Regions from separate parts of the Brevundimonas sp. SORGH_AS_0993 genome, predicted to be linked through region 2. Evidence: predicted binding sites of a transcription regulator. Region 2 holds the regulator's gene; the other holds the start of a gene.
The links. Region 2 encodes LexA, which represses DNA repair genes until DNA is damaged. Its sites were predicted from a motif close to ATGTTCNCNANNTGTTCT; they were not measured.
Positions count from the first base shown of each region.

Region 1: a site for LexA is predicted at 4,783-4,800, ahead of recA (recombinase RecA). Genes of this name have one in related genera too.

Region 1 is NZ_JAUTAH010000001.1:1,945,232-1,952,622, forward strand. Features, by position in the region: gene QE389_RS09675 (acetyl-CoA C-acetyltransferase) at 1-544, shown strand, start outside; gene QE389_RS09680 (3-hydroxyacyl-CoA dehydrogenase NAD-binding domain-containing protein) at 562-2,754, shown strand; gene QE389_RS09685 (hypothetical protein) at 2,827-3,423, opposite strand; gene recA (recombinase RecA) at 3,599-4,681, opposite strand; gene QE389_RS09695 (MHYT domain-containing protein) at 4,914-6,554, opposite strand; gene QE389_RS09700 (M20/M25/M40 family metallo-hydrolase) at 6,633-7,391, opposite strand, start outside.
Region 2 is NZ_JAUTAH010000001.1:538,536-545,926, reverse strand. Features, by position in the region: gene QE389_RS02800 (peptidylprolyl isomerase) at 1-323, shown strand, start outside; partial or broken gene trpE (anthranilate synthase component I) at 320-1,838, shown strand; gene QE389_RS02790 (peptidoglycan-binding protein) at 1,858-2,061, opposite strand; gene QE389_RS02785 (aminodeoxychorismate/anthranilate synthase component II) at 2,150-2,740, shown strand; gene trpD (anthranilate phosphoribosyltransferase) at 2,743-3,780, shown strand; gene trpC (indole-3-glycerol phosphate synthase TrpC) at 3,777-4,583, shown strand; gene lexA (transcriptional repressor LexA) at 4,705-5,403, shown strand; gene QE389_RS02765 (ComEC/Rec2 family competence protein) at 5,384-7,372, opposite strand.

The sequences.
Region 1 (7,391 bases), 1.4 Mb from region 2:
CCCCTCCTTCGCCATGATGGGCGAAATGGCCTTCGACGGCGTGATCAACCAGCGCTACCCCGAGGTCGAGCGCGTCAACCACGTCCACACCCCGGGCAACTCTTCGGGCATCGTCGATGGTTCGGCGGGCGTCCTGATCGGCTCGCTGGAAGCCGGCCAGGCCCTCGGCCTGAAGCCGCGCGCCAAGATCCTGGGCGGCGCCTCGATCGGCTCGGAGCCGTCGATCATGCTGACCGGCCCGGAATATGTGACCCGCAAACTGCTGAAGAAGCTGGGCATGACGCCCGACGACATCGACCTGTGGGAGCTGAACGAGGCGTTCGCCGCCGTCGTCCTGCGCTATATGCAGGCCCTGAACATCGACCACGCCAAGATGAACGTGAACGGCGGCGGCATCTCGATGGGCCACCCCCTGGGCGCCACCGGCGCCATGATCACCGGCATCGCGCTGGACGAACTGGAGCGCTCGAACAAGTCGACCGCCCTGATCACCCTGTGCATCGGCGGCGGCATGGGCACCGCCACCGTCATCGAACGCATCTGATCCGGGAGCGAATGAACATGGAAAACTTCAAGATCGACGTCGACGCCGACGGAATCGCCCTGATCACCTTCGATGTGCCGGGCCGTTCGATGAACACCCTGACCTCTTCGGTCATGGCGGAAATCCCGCAACTGGTTGAACGCATCAAGACCGACGACGCCATCAAGGGCGCCGTCATCACCTCGGGCAAGGCGTCGGGCTTCTGCGCGGGCGCGGACCTGGGCGACATGGCCGGCGGCGTCCTGTCGGGCGGCGGCGACCTGCAAAAGGCGTTCGACGCCGGATGGAAGCTGAACGGCGCCTTCCGCGCGCTGGAGACCCTGGGCAAGCCCATTGCGGCCGCGATCAACGGCCTGGCGCTGGGCGGCGGTCTGGAGTTCACCCTGGCGACCCACTATCGCGTGGTCGAGAACGACAACCGGATTCAGCTGGGCCTGCCCGAGATCAAGGTCGGCCTGTTCCCCGGCGGCGGCGGCACTCAGCGCCTGACGCGCCTGGTCGGCGTGCAGAACGCCATGATGGCCATGAGCGAGGGCAAGTCCTTCCGTCCGAACGACGCCAAGGGCGCCGGCATCGTCCATGAGGTGGTCGAAAAGGGCCAGTCGGTCGAGGCCGCCAAGGCCTGGATCAAAGGCGTCGGAAAGGCCGTCCAGCCGTGGGACGAGAAATCCTTCAAACTGCCCGGCGGCGGCCCCTATCACCCGGCCGGCATCCAGAACTTCATGGTCGGCAACGCCATGCTGCGCAAACAGTCCTACGGCAACTATCCGGCTGTGGTGAACCTGATGAAGGCCGTCTACGAAGGAACCCAGGTTCCAATGGACGCGGCCCTGCGCATCGAGACGCGCTACTTCATCAAGACCCTGATGACGCCGCAGGCCCAGGCCATGATCCGCAGCCTGTTCCTGTCGAAACAGGAGCTGGACAAGGGCGCGGTTCGTCCGGCGGGCATTCCCAAGGCCGATCCGAAGAAGGTCACGGTCATCGGCGCCGGCATGATGGGCGCGGGCATCGCCTATGTGCAGGCGCTGGCGGGCATCGAGACCATCCTGATCGACCAGACCCAGGAAGCCGCCGACAAGGGCAAGGCCCATGTCGAGGAACTGCTGAAGAAGCGCCTGTCGCGCGGTCAGCTGACGCAGGAGAAGTACGACGCCCTGCTCGGCTCCGTCACCGCGACGACGGACTATGAGCTGATCAAGGGTTCGGACCTGGTCGTCGAGGCCGTGTTCGAAAACCGCGAGATCAAGGCCGATGTGACGAAACGGGCCGAGGCGCAACTGGCCGACGGCGCCGTGTTCGGCTCCAACACCTCGACCCTGCCGATCACCGGCCTGGCCGAGGCCAGCGTGCGGCCGGAGGACTTCATCGGCATCCACTTCTTCTCGCCGGTCGACAAGATGATGCTGGTCGAGATCATCCTGGGCGAAAAGACGGGTCAGGCCGCCATCGCCAAGGCGCTGGACTATGTGCTGAAGATCAAGAAGACGCCGATCGTCGTCAACGACAGCCGCGGCTTCTACACCTCGCGCTGCTTCTCCACCTTCCTGATGGAGGGCATGGCGATGCTGGAGGAGGGCTACGGCCCCGCCCTGATCGACAATGTCGGGCGCATGACCGGCATGCCGCGCGGCCCGCTGGAGATGCACGACGACGTCGCGCTGGACCTGTCCTACAAGATCGCCAAACAGACGGCGATCGATCTGGGCGACAAATATGTCCCGTCGGAAGGCGCAGACATCGTCGCCAAGATGGTCGAGGGCGGACGCTTCGGCCGCAAGAACGGCAAGGGCTTCTATGACTATGACAGCAAGCCCAAAACGATCTGGAAGGGTCTGTCCGAACTGGCCCCGACCACCAAGGGCATCGAGAGCCCTGAGGAGCCGACCGCCTTCGCCCAGATCGACGAGTTGAAGACGCGCCTTCTGTATCGCCAGGCGGTCGAGGTCGCGCGCTGCTGGGAAGAGGGCGTCATCGACGATCCGCGCGAAGCCGACCTGGGCGCCATCCTGGGCTGGGGCTTCGCGCCCTGGACCGGCGGCCCGATCAGCATGATCGACGGCATCGGCCTGGCCCGGTTCGTCGAGACGGCGGACCGTCTGGCCGCGACCTACGGCGACCGCTTCAAGGTCCCGCAACTGCTTCGCGACATGGCGGCGAAGGGTGAGACCTTCTACGGCAAGTTCGCCCCGGAGAAGGCCGCCGCCTGATCGGCTGCGGACATCTCTTAGGTTACGGAACGGGCGGCCTTCGGGTCGCCCGTTCTTGTTGAAGAGGCTTTGTTAGCCGCTGTACGTCAGGATCACGCGTTTCTCAGCCGGAGCCACGATGACGATGCTCCCACCTCGCCCGTGGGCGTAAAACGCATTGTCAGAGCTTATGATGGCATTGACCCGCGACACGGTTTTCGGATCGAGTTTGCAGCGGAAATCATTGCGATCCAGGAAGGCCCCGATGCCGGGCTCGCGGCCGCAGTTATGCTCCCCATGTCCAGACCACAATGGAACGATCGGAGTGCGCTTCCAGTCCCAGTAGGTTCGACGCTCATGCGCCGTCCGCTGAGATGTATTCACCAGCACCGGGCTTTCAGAAGCGTCAGACAGATAAGCCAATCCTCCGTCTTCGATCTTTGAAAGCGAAGCCTTGTCCAGCCGATATATGATCAGTCCGACCTCGTCGGCTCCGGGTCCAAAACCCCAAGCCGCTTGCTTACGATATTCGATCCACCTTGCCTCGACGCCATGAGGCAAGAGGCTTTGATACCAGATGTACTGGTAGATCTGCCAACCCACGAGAGGCGCGCAGACCAAGAGGGCGAGCAAAGCCAGACACCCAAAGCGGTTTCGCATGGCCATCGTTATCGCGCGGCTCTGGGCCAATCGCAATCGCACGCCCAGATAAGAAAAAGACCCGCCCGACACGAGGTCGAGCGGGTCGCTCCGCCGCCCTTCGCGGGGTCGGTGGCGGGTCGCTAGGGGCGACGGAGTAGCGGTGAAAAGACCGGACCGAGACCGGGACAAACTCTGACAGTCCGCCCAGCCTCGGATGCTGGCCTCAGCCTTCCAGATCCTGGCCTTCGTCCGGCTCGGGCGTGCCCAGCAGTTCGTCGGCGATCTTGTTGGTCGAGGCGCGCACGGCCTTTTCGATCGAGGCGGCGATGTCGGGGTTCTGCTTCAGGAACTCGCGCACATTCTCGCGGCCCTGACCGATCCGGGTCGAATCATAGCTGAACCAGCTGCCCGACTTCTCGATGACGCCCGCCTTGACGCCCAGGTCGATGATTTCGCCCAGTTTGGAGATGCCCTCGCCATACATGATGTCGAAGATGACCTCCCTGAACGGCGGGGCGACCTTGTTCTTGACCACCTTGACCCGGGTGGTGTTGCCGACCACCTCGTCGCGGTTCTTGATCGCGCCGGTGCGGCGGATGTCCAGACGCACCGAGGCGTAGAATTTCAGCGCATTGCCGCCCGTCGTCGTCTCGGGCGAGCCGTACATGACGCCGATCTTGTGACGGATCTGGTTGATGAACAGGACGATGCATTTCGACTTTGAAATCGAAGCGGTCAGCTTGCGCAGCGCCTGGCTCATCAGGCGGGCCTGAAGACCCGGCAGGCTGTCGCCCATCTCGCCTTCGATCTCGGCGCGCGGCGTCAGGGCGGCGACCGAGTCGATGACCACGATGTCCACGGCGCCGGAACGCACCAGCGTATCCACGATCTCCAGCGCCTGTTCGCCCGTGTCGGGCTGGGACACCAGCAGGTCGTCCAGATTGACGCCCAGCTTCTGGGCGTAAACCGGGTCCAGCGCATGTTCGGCGTCGACGAAGGCGGCGACCCCGCCCTTCTTCTGCACCTCGGCGACCGTATGCAGGGCCAGGGTCGTCTTGCCCGAGGATTCAGGGCCGAACACCTCGATCACCCGCCCGACCGGCAGGCCGCCGATGCCCAGCGCCATGTCCAGGCCCAAGGACCCGGTCGAGACGCTCTCGATCTCGTTCACCACCCCGGCCTTGCCGAGCTTCATCACCGAGCCCTTGCCGAAGGCGCGATCGATCTGCGCGATCGCCGCCTCCAGGGCGCGTTGCTTGTCGCCGTCTTCCTTGCCCACCAGTTTCAAAGCCGCCTGCGATGCCATTGCCTTCGTCTCCCTTGCCATGATTCCCGTCAAAAGCCTGGGAGAGACCCGCCATGGACCCGCCCCCGTTTCGTGAGCGGCACTATGTGCACGGTTTGTTCTTGTTCACAAGATGTTCTCTTTCGGCACGCCCGAAAGTCTCCGGAAGCACGTCCGATTTTGACGCACCCTAGAGCCTGATTCCCGCTTCAGCCGGAACCGCAGCGCGCGGTTCCGTCTAAACGATCAGGCTCTAGATCGGCAGACGCACACTGAAGCTGAAGCCCTGCGGCTCATAGGTCGTCACCACCGTCCCCTTCAGGGTGCGGTTCAGCGTCGCCTCCATCAGGTCGCCGCCGAAGCCGCGACGGGTGGGCGGCGAGACCGGCGGCCCGCCCGTCTCGATCCAGTCCAGCAGCAGGTCCCCGCCCGCGACCGACCAGTCGATGCGCACGCAGCCCGACGGCGTGGACAGGGCGCCGTATTTGGCGGCGTTGACCGCCAGTTCGTGGAACACCATCCCCAGGCCCAGGGCCTTCTGCGGATCCAGATCGACGGCCGGGCCGGCGATTCGCACCTGTTCGTGGGCATAGGGCGCCATTTCCTGACCCCCCAGCAGGGCCGCCAGATCGACTCGTTCCCAATTCCCGGCCGTCAGCAGGTTCTGGGTGTTGGACAAGGCCAGCAGCCGCGCCTCGAACAGTTCGGTGAAGGTGTGAACGTCCGGCGTGCGGCGGGCGGTCTGGCGCGCGATGGATTGCACCGTGGCCAGGGTGTTCTTCACCCGGTGGTTCAGTTCGTTGATGAGCAGCCTTTGCTGGCGTTCGCTGTCGCCCAGGGCCGCAAAGGCTTCGCGGCGGTCAGTGGTGTCGGTGATGACGCCCGACATCCGCATAGGTCGGCCCGAGCGACTGCGGATCAGCCGGCCTCTCAGATGGATCCAGCGTCCCGTCGTCGGCAGCCGCCATTCCTGATCATAGTCCGCCTCGCCCGACACGGCGCGGGCCAGGGCTTCCTGGTGCAGGGGCAGATCCTCCGGCGCCAGGCGCTGGCTGATCTCGGCCGGCCCCAGCCGGGCCTCCTTCGGAATGGACAGGATTTCACGCGCCCGTTCGGACATGACCGTGGTTCGAAGCGGGATCGCCGCCTCCCAGAAGCCGATGCCCCCCGCATCGACAGCCGCCAGAATATCGGCCCGCCGCTCCAACAGGGAGGCGCCCAAGGCCATGAACAGGATGACCACCGCCCCGGCGGTGACGGAAACGGCCAGGATCAACCGCCAGGCGTCGGCGGCGGGATTGACCCCGTCTTCCGGCGTCAGGATCAGGGCGGCCATGCCGGTGTAGTGCATGGCGACGATGGCCAGGGCCAAAAGAACGGTCGCCACGGCGCGCCAGCCCAGGCTTCGCTCTCGCCGCGCGGCGACCAGGGCGGCCAAGGCGGCGGCCACGGCGATCGCCACCGACAGCAGCATCAGAACGGGCCTATAGGCGACCGGCGCCTCCACCCGCATGGCGGCGATCCCGACATAGTGCATGGAGGCGACGGCGCCGCCCATCAGCAGGGCCGCCGGCGCCAGCCGCCAGCGCGCCGCCCCTGCCCCGCCGACGGTCAGGAAGCCGGCGCCCGAGCCGACCACGGCCAGGACGAAAGACAACAGCGTCAGCGCCCCGTCATAGGTCGCCCCGCCTTGGGGCCGGAAGCCCAGCATGGCGATGAAATGCATCGACCAGACGCCAAGACCCAGCGACACCGCCGCCGCCCCCAGCCAAAGTCGTCGGCCGCGTCCCGTGTGATGACGCGCCCGGTTGAACAGATCCAGGGCGGTCCATGCGCCCAGAAGCGCCACCGCCAGGGCCAGCAAAGAAAATGGCGTCAGATGCACATGATACACGAAGACGTCCCTCCCTGTGGCGTCGAATGGACCGATGACTAAGCCATAGACCGAAGCGCGCCTCAGGACATCTTCAAATCAGGCGGGCGCGTCCGCGACGGCCGGCGCCGCGACACGCCCGGCCAGGGCCGCGCCGCAACCCAGGATCAGGCACAGCGCCGCCGCGACCGCCAGGACCCGCGCCGACCGCCCGTCGTGCGGCGTCCGTCCGGCGCCCGGCGTCAAGCCCTCGCCCGTCAAGCCCTCGCCCGTCAGGGGCCGCGCCTGCAGGACGATCAGCAGGGCGACCAGTCCCAGGGCGCCGGGCAGGTCCATGCCCACGCCCAGGAAGACGAAATGCCCCAGCCCCAGCATCCAGCCGCCGACAAGAACAGTGGCCACGACCGAGGGGATCAGGGTCGTCGGTCGTTCAAGTCGGGCGCCGATCAGGGCCGCCGCCGCCGCCGCCAGCGCCGCCACGAGCCCGGTCCAGATCAGCAGAAAGGCCGCCTCGGGCGCCACAGCCTGGGCGACAGCGCCCAAGGTCAGCACCAGGACGATCATCCCCAGCCAGCCGCCCCAAACGCTCTCGGCCTCGCTTTCGCCCGCCGCCACGTCGCCGATCCACCCACTCAGGCCCACGGCCAGGACGGCCGCCCCGATGACGAGCGGGCTGATCCCGCCCAGAACCAGAGCCAGAAGGGCCGCGCCGACAAGGACCCCCGCCACCCGCCGACGACCGACCCGCGCGCGCCCTGCCAGCACCACGAGGGCCACGGCCAGGACGCCCAGGCTCACGCCCGCCTCCGTCCACGGCAAGCGTCGCAGCAGGGTGTAGTAGGTCTCGGGCGTATCGAC
Region 2 (7,391 bases):
TGCGCGATCAAGCGACCCAGCAGGCGCTGGGCCAGGCCGTCCTCCAGGGCCTGTTCGGCCAGGGCAAGGGTCAGGTCTTCTCCCAGCCTGGCGAACAGGGCTTCGTCATCGGCCGTGTGGACAATGTCCATGCCGCCAATCCAGCCGTCGCCGGTCCTCTGGCCGAGCAGGTCCGTCCGCGCCTGACACAGGAGCTGGTGCAGGCTCTGGTTCAGGCCGAGATGACCGCCGGCGCCAAGAAGTCCAAGGCCAAGAACGACCCGGCGATGGCTCGTCAGGCCCTGGGCCTGTCGGGCGACACCCCGGCCGCACCGCCGCAATGAGCCAGTCCGCGTTCGGCGAAGGCGATTTCGACGCCTTTGCCACCGGTCTTTCGGCCGGTCGCCCCCAGGTCGTCGTCCGTCGCCTGATCGACGACCTGGAAACGCCGGTTTCGGCCTTCCTGAAGCTGGGTCGGAACCGCCCCTACGCCTGTCTGCTGGAATCGGTGGAAGGCGGGACGGTCAAGGGCCGCTACTCCATCCTGACGCTGGACCCCGACGTCGTCTGGCGCTGTCGCGCCGACAGGGCGGAGATCGCGCGGGGCGCACAGATCGAGGACGGGCGGTTCGTCGTGGAAGCCCTGCCGACCCTTCGGTCGCTTCGCGCCCTGATCGCCGCTTCGCGCTTCGATCTGCCCGACGACCTGCCGCCGATGGCGGCGGGCCTGTTCGGTGTGTTCGGCTACGATATGGTTCGGCTGCTGGAACCGCTGGGCGCGCCCAATCCCGATCCGCTGAACCTGCCGGACGCGGTCCTGACCCGACCGTCCCTGGTCGCTATCTTCGATTCGGTCCGGCACGAGGTCGTTCTGGTCGCCGCCGCCTATCCCGACGCGGACATCGCCCCCCAGGCGGCCTTCGACGCCGCTCTGGACCGCCTCGACGCCCTTCGAAACCGCCTTGCGCGAGCCCCTGCCTTTTCGCGCCACGCCGCAGGAAACCCCGGCGCCGGTCTTCGCCTCGCCGGTCGATCAGGCCGGTTTCGGTCGGATGGTGGCTCGCGCCAAGGACTACATCACCGCCGGCGACATCTTTCAGGTCGTGCTCAGCCACCGCTTCTCGGCGCCGTGGTCCGACGATCCGTTCGCCTTCTATCGCTCGCTGCGCCGCCAGAACCCGTCGCCCTATCTCTTCTATCTGAACTTCGACGGGTTCCAGCTTGCGGGGTCCAGCCCGGAAATCCTGGTCCGGCTGAAGGAAGGGACGGTCACGATCCGTCCGCTGGCCGGCACCCGCGCGCGTGGCGCCACGCCCGAAGCCGACAAGGCCCTGGAAGCCGAACTGCTGGCCGATCCGAAGGAACTGGCCGAACACCTGATGCTGCTGGACCTGGGCCGAAACGATGTCGGCCGCGTCGCCGCGCCGGGCACGGTCGAAGTCACCGAAAGCTTCGTCGTCGAACGCTACAGCCAGGTCATGCACATCGTCTCCAATGTGCGCGGCAAGGCCAATCCGAAGTTGGACGCGGTGGACACTCTCCTGGCCGCCCTGCCCGCCGGCACCCTGTCGGGCGCGCCGAAGGTCCGCGCGATGGAGATCATCGACGAGCTTGAGACCGAAAAACGCGGCGTCGGCTATGGTGGCGGCGTCGGCTACATTTCGGCGGGAGGAGAGGCGGATATCTGCATCACCCTGCGCACGGCGCTGTTTGCTGACGATCGCATCTTCGTCCAGGCCGGCGCTGGCGTGGTGGCCGACAGCGATCCGGCCGCCGAATACGCCGAGACGCAGCAAAAGGCGCGCGCGCCGATGCGGGCGGCCGAGGACGCCTGGCGCTTTCGCTCGGGCAACCGCTAGGTCTCAGGACGCCTAAGGATCAGGGCTGATAGGTCGACGTCGCATCATCAAAGTGAACGCCCGGCCCGATCACCATCACGCCCGCCATCAGAACGGCCGCCGTCGCCGCCAGCGCGGCGGCGCCTAGGGCGGACAGGCTGCTGGCCTGGGGTTCGACCACGACCAGCCGGGCCTTCGCGGCGGCGATCTTGTCGGCGATGTCTTGTTCGGCGGTCAATTTCACCACGTCATCTGACGCCCGCAACGGTTAAGATGCGCTTTAGCGCGTCCCGGTGCTTGGCGCGGCCGCATCGCGCGCCTAGAACCGCGCCATGATCCTCGTCGTCGATAACTACGACAGCTTCACCTACAACCTCGTCCACTACCTCGCGGAGTTGGGCGCGCCGACTCATGTGGTGCGCAACGACGACCTGACGACGGACCAGGCCTGGGCGCTGAACCCCGCTGCCGTGCTGCTGTCGCCCGGCCCCTGCGCGCCGGATCAGGCGGGCATCTGCCTGCCGCTGATCGCCAGCGCGCCGGCCTCCATGCCGATCCTGGGCGTCTGCCTGGGCCACCAGGCCATCGGTCAGGCCTTCGGCGGGGACGTCATTCGCGCCAAAGCCCTGATGCACGGCAAGACCTCGCCTATTCTGCACGAGGGCAAGAGCGTCTTCGCGGGCCTGCCCTCGCCCTTCACCGCGACGCGCTATCACTCGCTGGCCGTCAAGCGCGAAACCCTGCCGGATTGTCTGGACGTCACCGCCTGGACCGCCGATGGCGAGATCATGGGTCTGCAGCACCGCACGCGGCCCATTCACGGCGTACAATTCCATCCCGAGTCCATCGCCACCGAACACGGCCATGACATGCTGGCCAACTTCCTGACCCTGGCCGGCGTGAAGCGCCTCGCGGCCGCCTGATCATGGCGGACGGGTTCAAGCCGATCCTGGCCCGGCTGGTCGAGGGCCGGCCGCTGACGTCGCAACAGGCGCACGACTTCTTCGCCGCCTGCCTGCGGGGCGAACCCACTCCGGCCCAGGTCGCCGCCGCCCTGACGGCCCTTCGAATGCGCGGCGAGACGGTGGACGAGATCGCCGCCTTCGCCCGCGCCATGCGTGAGGCCGCCCTGACGCTGGACCACCCTTACGAGGTGATCGACACCTGCGGCACGGGCGGCGACGGCCAGCATACCTACAACATCTCCACGGCCGCAGCCTTGGTGCTGGCCGGCGCCGGATTGAAGGTCGCAAAGCACGGTAACCGCGCCATGTCGTCCAAGTCAGGCTCGTCGGACGTGCTGTCGATCCTGGGCGTCAACCTGATGGCGACGCCGGCCCAGCAACGACTGGCGCTGGACGAGGCGGGCATCTGCTTCTTGTTCGCCCCCGCCTATCACGGCGCCATGCGCCACGTCGGCCCGGCGCGCGCAGAGATCGGTTTTCGAACGGTTTTCAATCTTTTGGGGCCGCTTTCGAACCCGGCGTCTGCACGGCGTCAGGTCATGGGCGTTTATGATCCTCGACTGCTGGAGCCCCTGGCCGAGGTCCTGGGGCGGCTGGGCGCGGTGCGGGCCTGGACCGTCCACGGCCAGGGCCTGGACGAGTTGGCGATCTCGGGCCCGACCGAAGTGGCCGAGTGGAAAGACGGCGCGGTGCGACGCTTCGCCGTCGCGCCCGAGGACGCCGGCCTGCCCCGCGCGCCGATCGAGGCCATCCGCGGCGGCGATGCCGAGGAGAACGCGGCGGCCTTGCGCGCCCTGCTGGAGGGACAGACCGGCCCCTACCGCGACATTGTGCTGCTGAACGCCGCCGCCGCCTTCGTGGTATCGGATCGGGCCGCCGACCTGGCCGAAGGGGCCGCCCTGGCCGCCGCGGCCATCGACGACGGCCGCGCCGCCCGGGCCTTGGCGCGCCTGGTGCGGATCACCTCCACGCCCCTGGAAACGGAAGGAGCGGCATGACCGACGTGTTGGAACGGATCGCCGACTACAAGCGAGAGGAAGTCCTTGCGCGCAAGGCCGCCGCCTCTCAGGACGCGATCGAGGCCCTGGCGCAGGCCGCCTCCACCCCTCGCGGTTTTCGCGACGCCCTAAGTCGCGCCGTCGAGGAAACTGGCCGCCCCGCCTTGATCGCCGAGATCAAGAAGGCTAGCCCTTCCAAAGGCTTGATACGGGCGGACTTCCATCCGGCAAACCTCGCCATGGCTTATGAGGCCGGCGGCGCGGCCTGCCTCTCGGTCCTGACCGACGGCCCGAGTTTTCAGGGCGACGACGCCTATCTGACCCAGGCGCGGTCCGCCGTCGCCCTGCCCTGCCTACGCAAGGACTTTCTGGTCGATCCCTGGCAGGTGGCCGAAAGCCGCGCCCTGGGCGCCGACTGCATCCTGATCATCCTGGCGATGATCGACGACGGGCTGGCGGGGGAACTTCTGTCCGAGGCAGAACGGTTCGGCATGGACGCCCTGATCGAAACGCACGACGAAACCGAAATGGCCCGCGCCTGCGCCCTTGTTTCGGATCGGACGGACGCCCTGGTCGGGATCAACAATCGGTCGCTGCGGACCTTTGAGGTGGACCTGGAGGTTACGGAGCGCCTGTCGATGCTCAGCCCTGTGCATGCGCTGCTGGTCGCGGAAAGCGGCATCTTTACGCCCGAGGATGTCGAGCGCGTTTCGGCCGCCCACGCCCAGGCGATCCTGGTCGGTGAAAGCCTGATGCGCCACGACGATATCGAGACGGCCACCCGTCGCCTGCTGGCCGCCTGACAACGGACCTGACGGCGGGCGACACTGCCGTTAAGTTGACATTAGCAAGGAACACTTACAGAACATCGTCAATGTTCACGGCCCGTTCCGATTCGTCGGTCGGGCGCATGAGGGGCCGGCGATGCTCACGCGCAAGCAGCACGAACTGCTGATGTTCATTCACGAACGGATTCAGGAAACGGGCGTTTCCCCGTCGTTCGACGAGATGAAGGAGGCGCTGGACCTGGCGTCCAAGTCTGGCATCCACCGCCTGATCACGGCGCTGGAAGAGCGCGGTTTCATCAGGCGTCTGGCCCATCGCGCCCGTGCGCTGGAAGTCACCAAATTGCCCGAACAGGCCACGGCCGGGGCGCCACGCGGTCGGGCCGGCTTCAAGCCCGACGTGATCGAAGGCGGCGCCGCTCTGTCAGCGCCGGTCGCCACGCCCGCCAACGACATTCGCGAACTGCCCCTGCTCGGCAAGATCGCCGCCGGCACCCCCATCGCCGCCATCCAGCACGAACAGGACCGCCTGCCCGTGCCGGAATCCCTGCTGGGCAAGGGCGATCACTATCTGCTGGAGATCGAAGGCGATTCCATGATCGAGGCCGGCATTCTGAACGGCGATCTGGTGGTCATCCGGCGCGGCGACACGGCCAACAATGGCGAAATCGTCGTAGCCCTGGTCGAGGGCGAGGAAGCGACGCTGAAACGCCTGCGTCGCAAGGGCGCCTCCATCGCGCTGGAGCCGGCGAACCGCCTGTACGAAACCCGCATCTTCGGACCGGATCAGGTCCAGGTTCAGGGTCGTCTGGTCGGCCTTATGCGCCGCTATCACTGACGTCGGGATCGGGCTGGCGGGTCCACGGGCGCCGACCCCGCGCCTGGGTCGTCCAGACCGCCCTCCAGCCCTGCCCTTCCCTCCACAGTTCAACCGCACCGCCCCGGGCATAGTCGATTCCGTCCAGCACCAACCGTCCCTCACAAGCCGGCGGCAGGGTCGGGACGGCCGCCCGCACACTGACGACCGGCGCCGAACGGCACAGGGCCTCCATCTGATCGGCGTCCGGGCTGCGCTTGCCCCACCACAGCGCTATGGGACCTGACGCCGATGTGTCCGGCCGACAGGCGAAACGGGCGCAGGTCCAGCCATCCTGCGGCCTATCCGTCATTTCAAGCCCGCGTCGGCGGGACCAAAGATCGACGGCGAACTCCCGCACGCCGGGCCGGACCACCACGGCCTCATCCGCCTGGCGGAAAGCCGCATTTGTCCCGCCGTCTCCGATCCACAGATCCGGCGCAGCCGGTCGGGGCCACAGCAGAACCGCCGCCGCGAACGGCGCGCCCAGACATCGCAACCGTCCGCGCCACAGGCAGATGAACAGCACGCCCAGAAAGGCGATGGGCAGGACGTAGTCGGGCGCGCTGGCGATGGTGCGGACGGCGCCGGGCAAGCCTGCCGTCCAGCCGCCGACGCCCAGCATCGCTTCCACACCCCAGCCTGCGACGGCCAGAAAAGGCGCGCCCAGGCCCAGGGGCTCCAGCGCCGCCCCCAGGGCCAGGGTCGGCATCAGGATGAAGTCGGCGATCGGCGCCGTGCCCAGATTGGCCAGCAGGCCATAGACGGCCGTTCGATTGAAATGCTGCATGGCGAAGGGTCCGGTCGCCAGGCCGGCCACCAGGCTGGCCGTCACCGCCGCCGTCAGCCAGCCGCCGAAACGCTGCACCGCCGCGATCGGCCAGGGCACGGAAATCTCTCGCATGCGCTTCGGCCAGGCCTCGACCAGGGCCACCAGGGCGGCGGTCGCCGCGAAGGACATCTGAAACCCCGGCGTCACGATGGCCTCGGGCTGAAGCGCCAGAACCACAAAGGCCGCGACCGCCAGGCCGTGCATCGTCACCGCCTGGCGATCCAGCAGGATGGCCAGAAAGGCGATGGCGGCCGTCACGGCCGCCCGTTCCGCCGGCGCCGGCGCGCCTGATACGACCAGATAGACCGCCAGGGCGATCAGGCCCGCCGTCGCGGCGATTTTCTTGCCGGAAATCCTCAGGGCCAGCCAGGGCCAGGCCGCGACGCCCAACCGCACCCCGAAGAAGACGAAGCCGCCCACGATGGCCATGTGCAGGCCCGAGACCGACAGGATGTGCGCCAATCCCGAATCGCGCATCAGGTCCAGGTCGTCCTGGCTGATCCAGGTTTCGTGGCTGGTGGTCATGGCGGCGGCGATCCCGCCGTTGCGGACGCCCAATCGCTCTACGATCCGCTCAGCCAAGGCATAGCGCGCGCCATTGATCGTCATGCTCAGCCGCAGTCGCCAGGGGGCGGGCGCCAGGTCGATGCGTCGGGTCTCTCCCAGGGCGAAGGCCACGCCGCCCATGCCCTGGAAAAAAGCGTTGCGGCCGAAATCGTAGGCGCCGGGGCTGGCGGGCGCGGGCGGCGGATTCAGAATGGCGAACAGTCGAATAGCCTCACCGGGGCGGGGCGGCTCTCCTCGCACCGTGGCCCTCAGCCGGACCGGCGTTTGCTCCGGCGCCAAACCGCGAATCCGCACCGGCGCGATCACGACCCTGGCCCCGCGTTGGCCCGGACTGTCGACGTCCACGACCCAGGCTTCGATGACGGTGGGACGACTCAGCGCCGGCGCGATCGGGGCGGCGACGAATTCGGTCCGGATCTTGGCCACCGCCAGACCGCCAGCCAGGCAGGCCGCCATCAACAACAGCCAGACCCAGGCCCGAGCCAGACCCCGCTGGCGCGCAAAAAGCCACCCGCCCGATGTCGTTACGGCCATGCCGAGCAGAGGCCACAAGGGCGGTTCAACCCTTAGT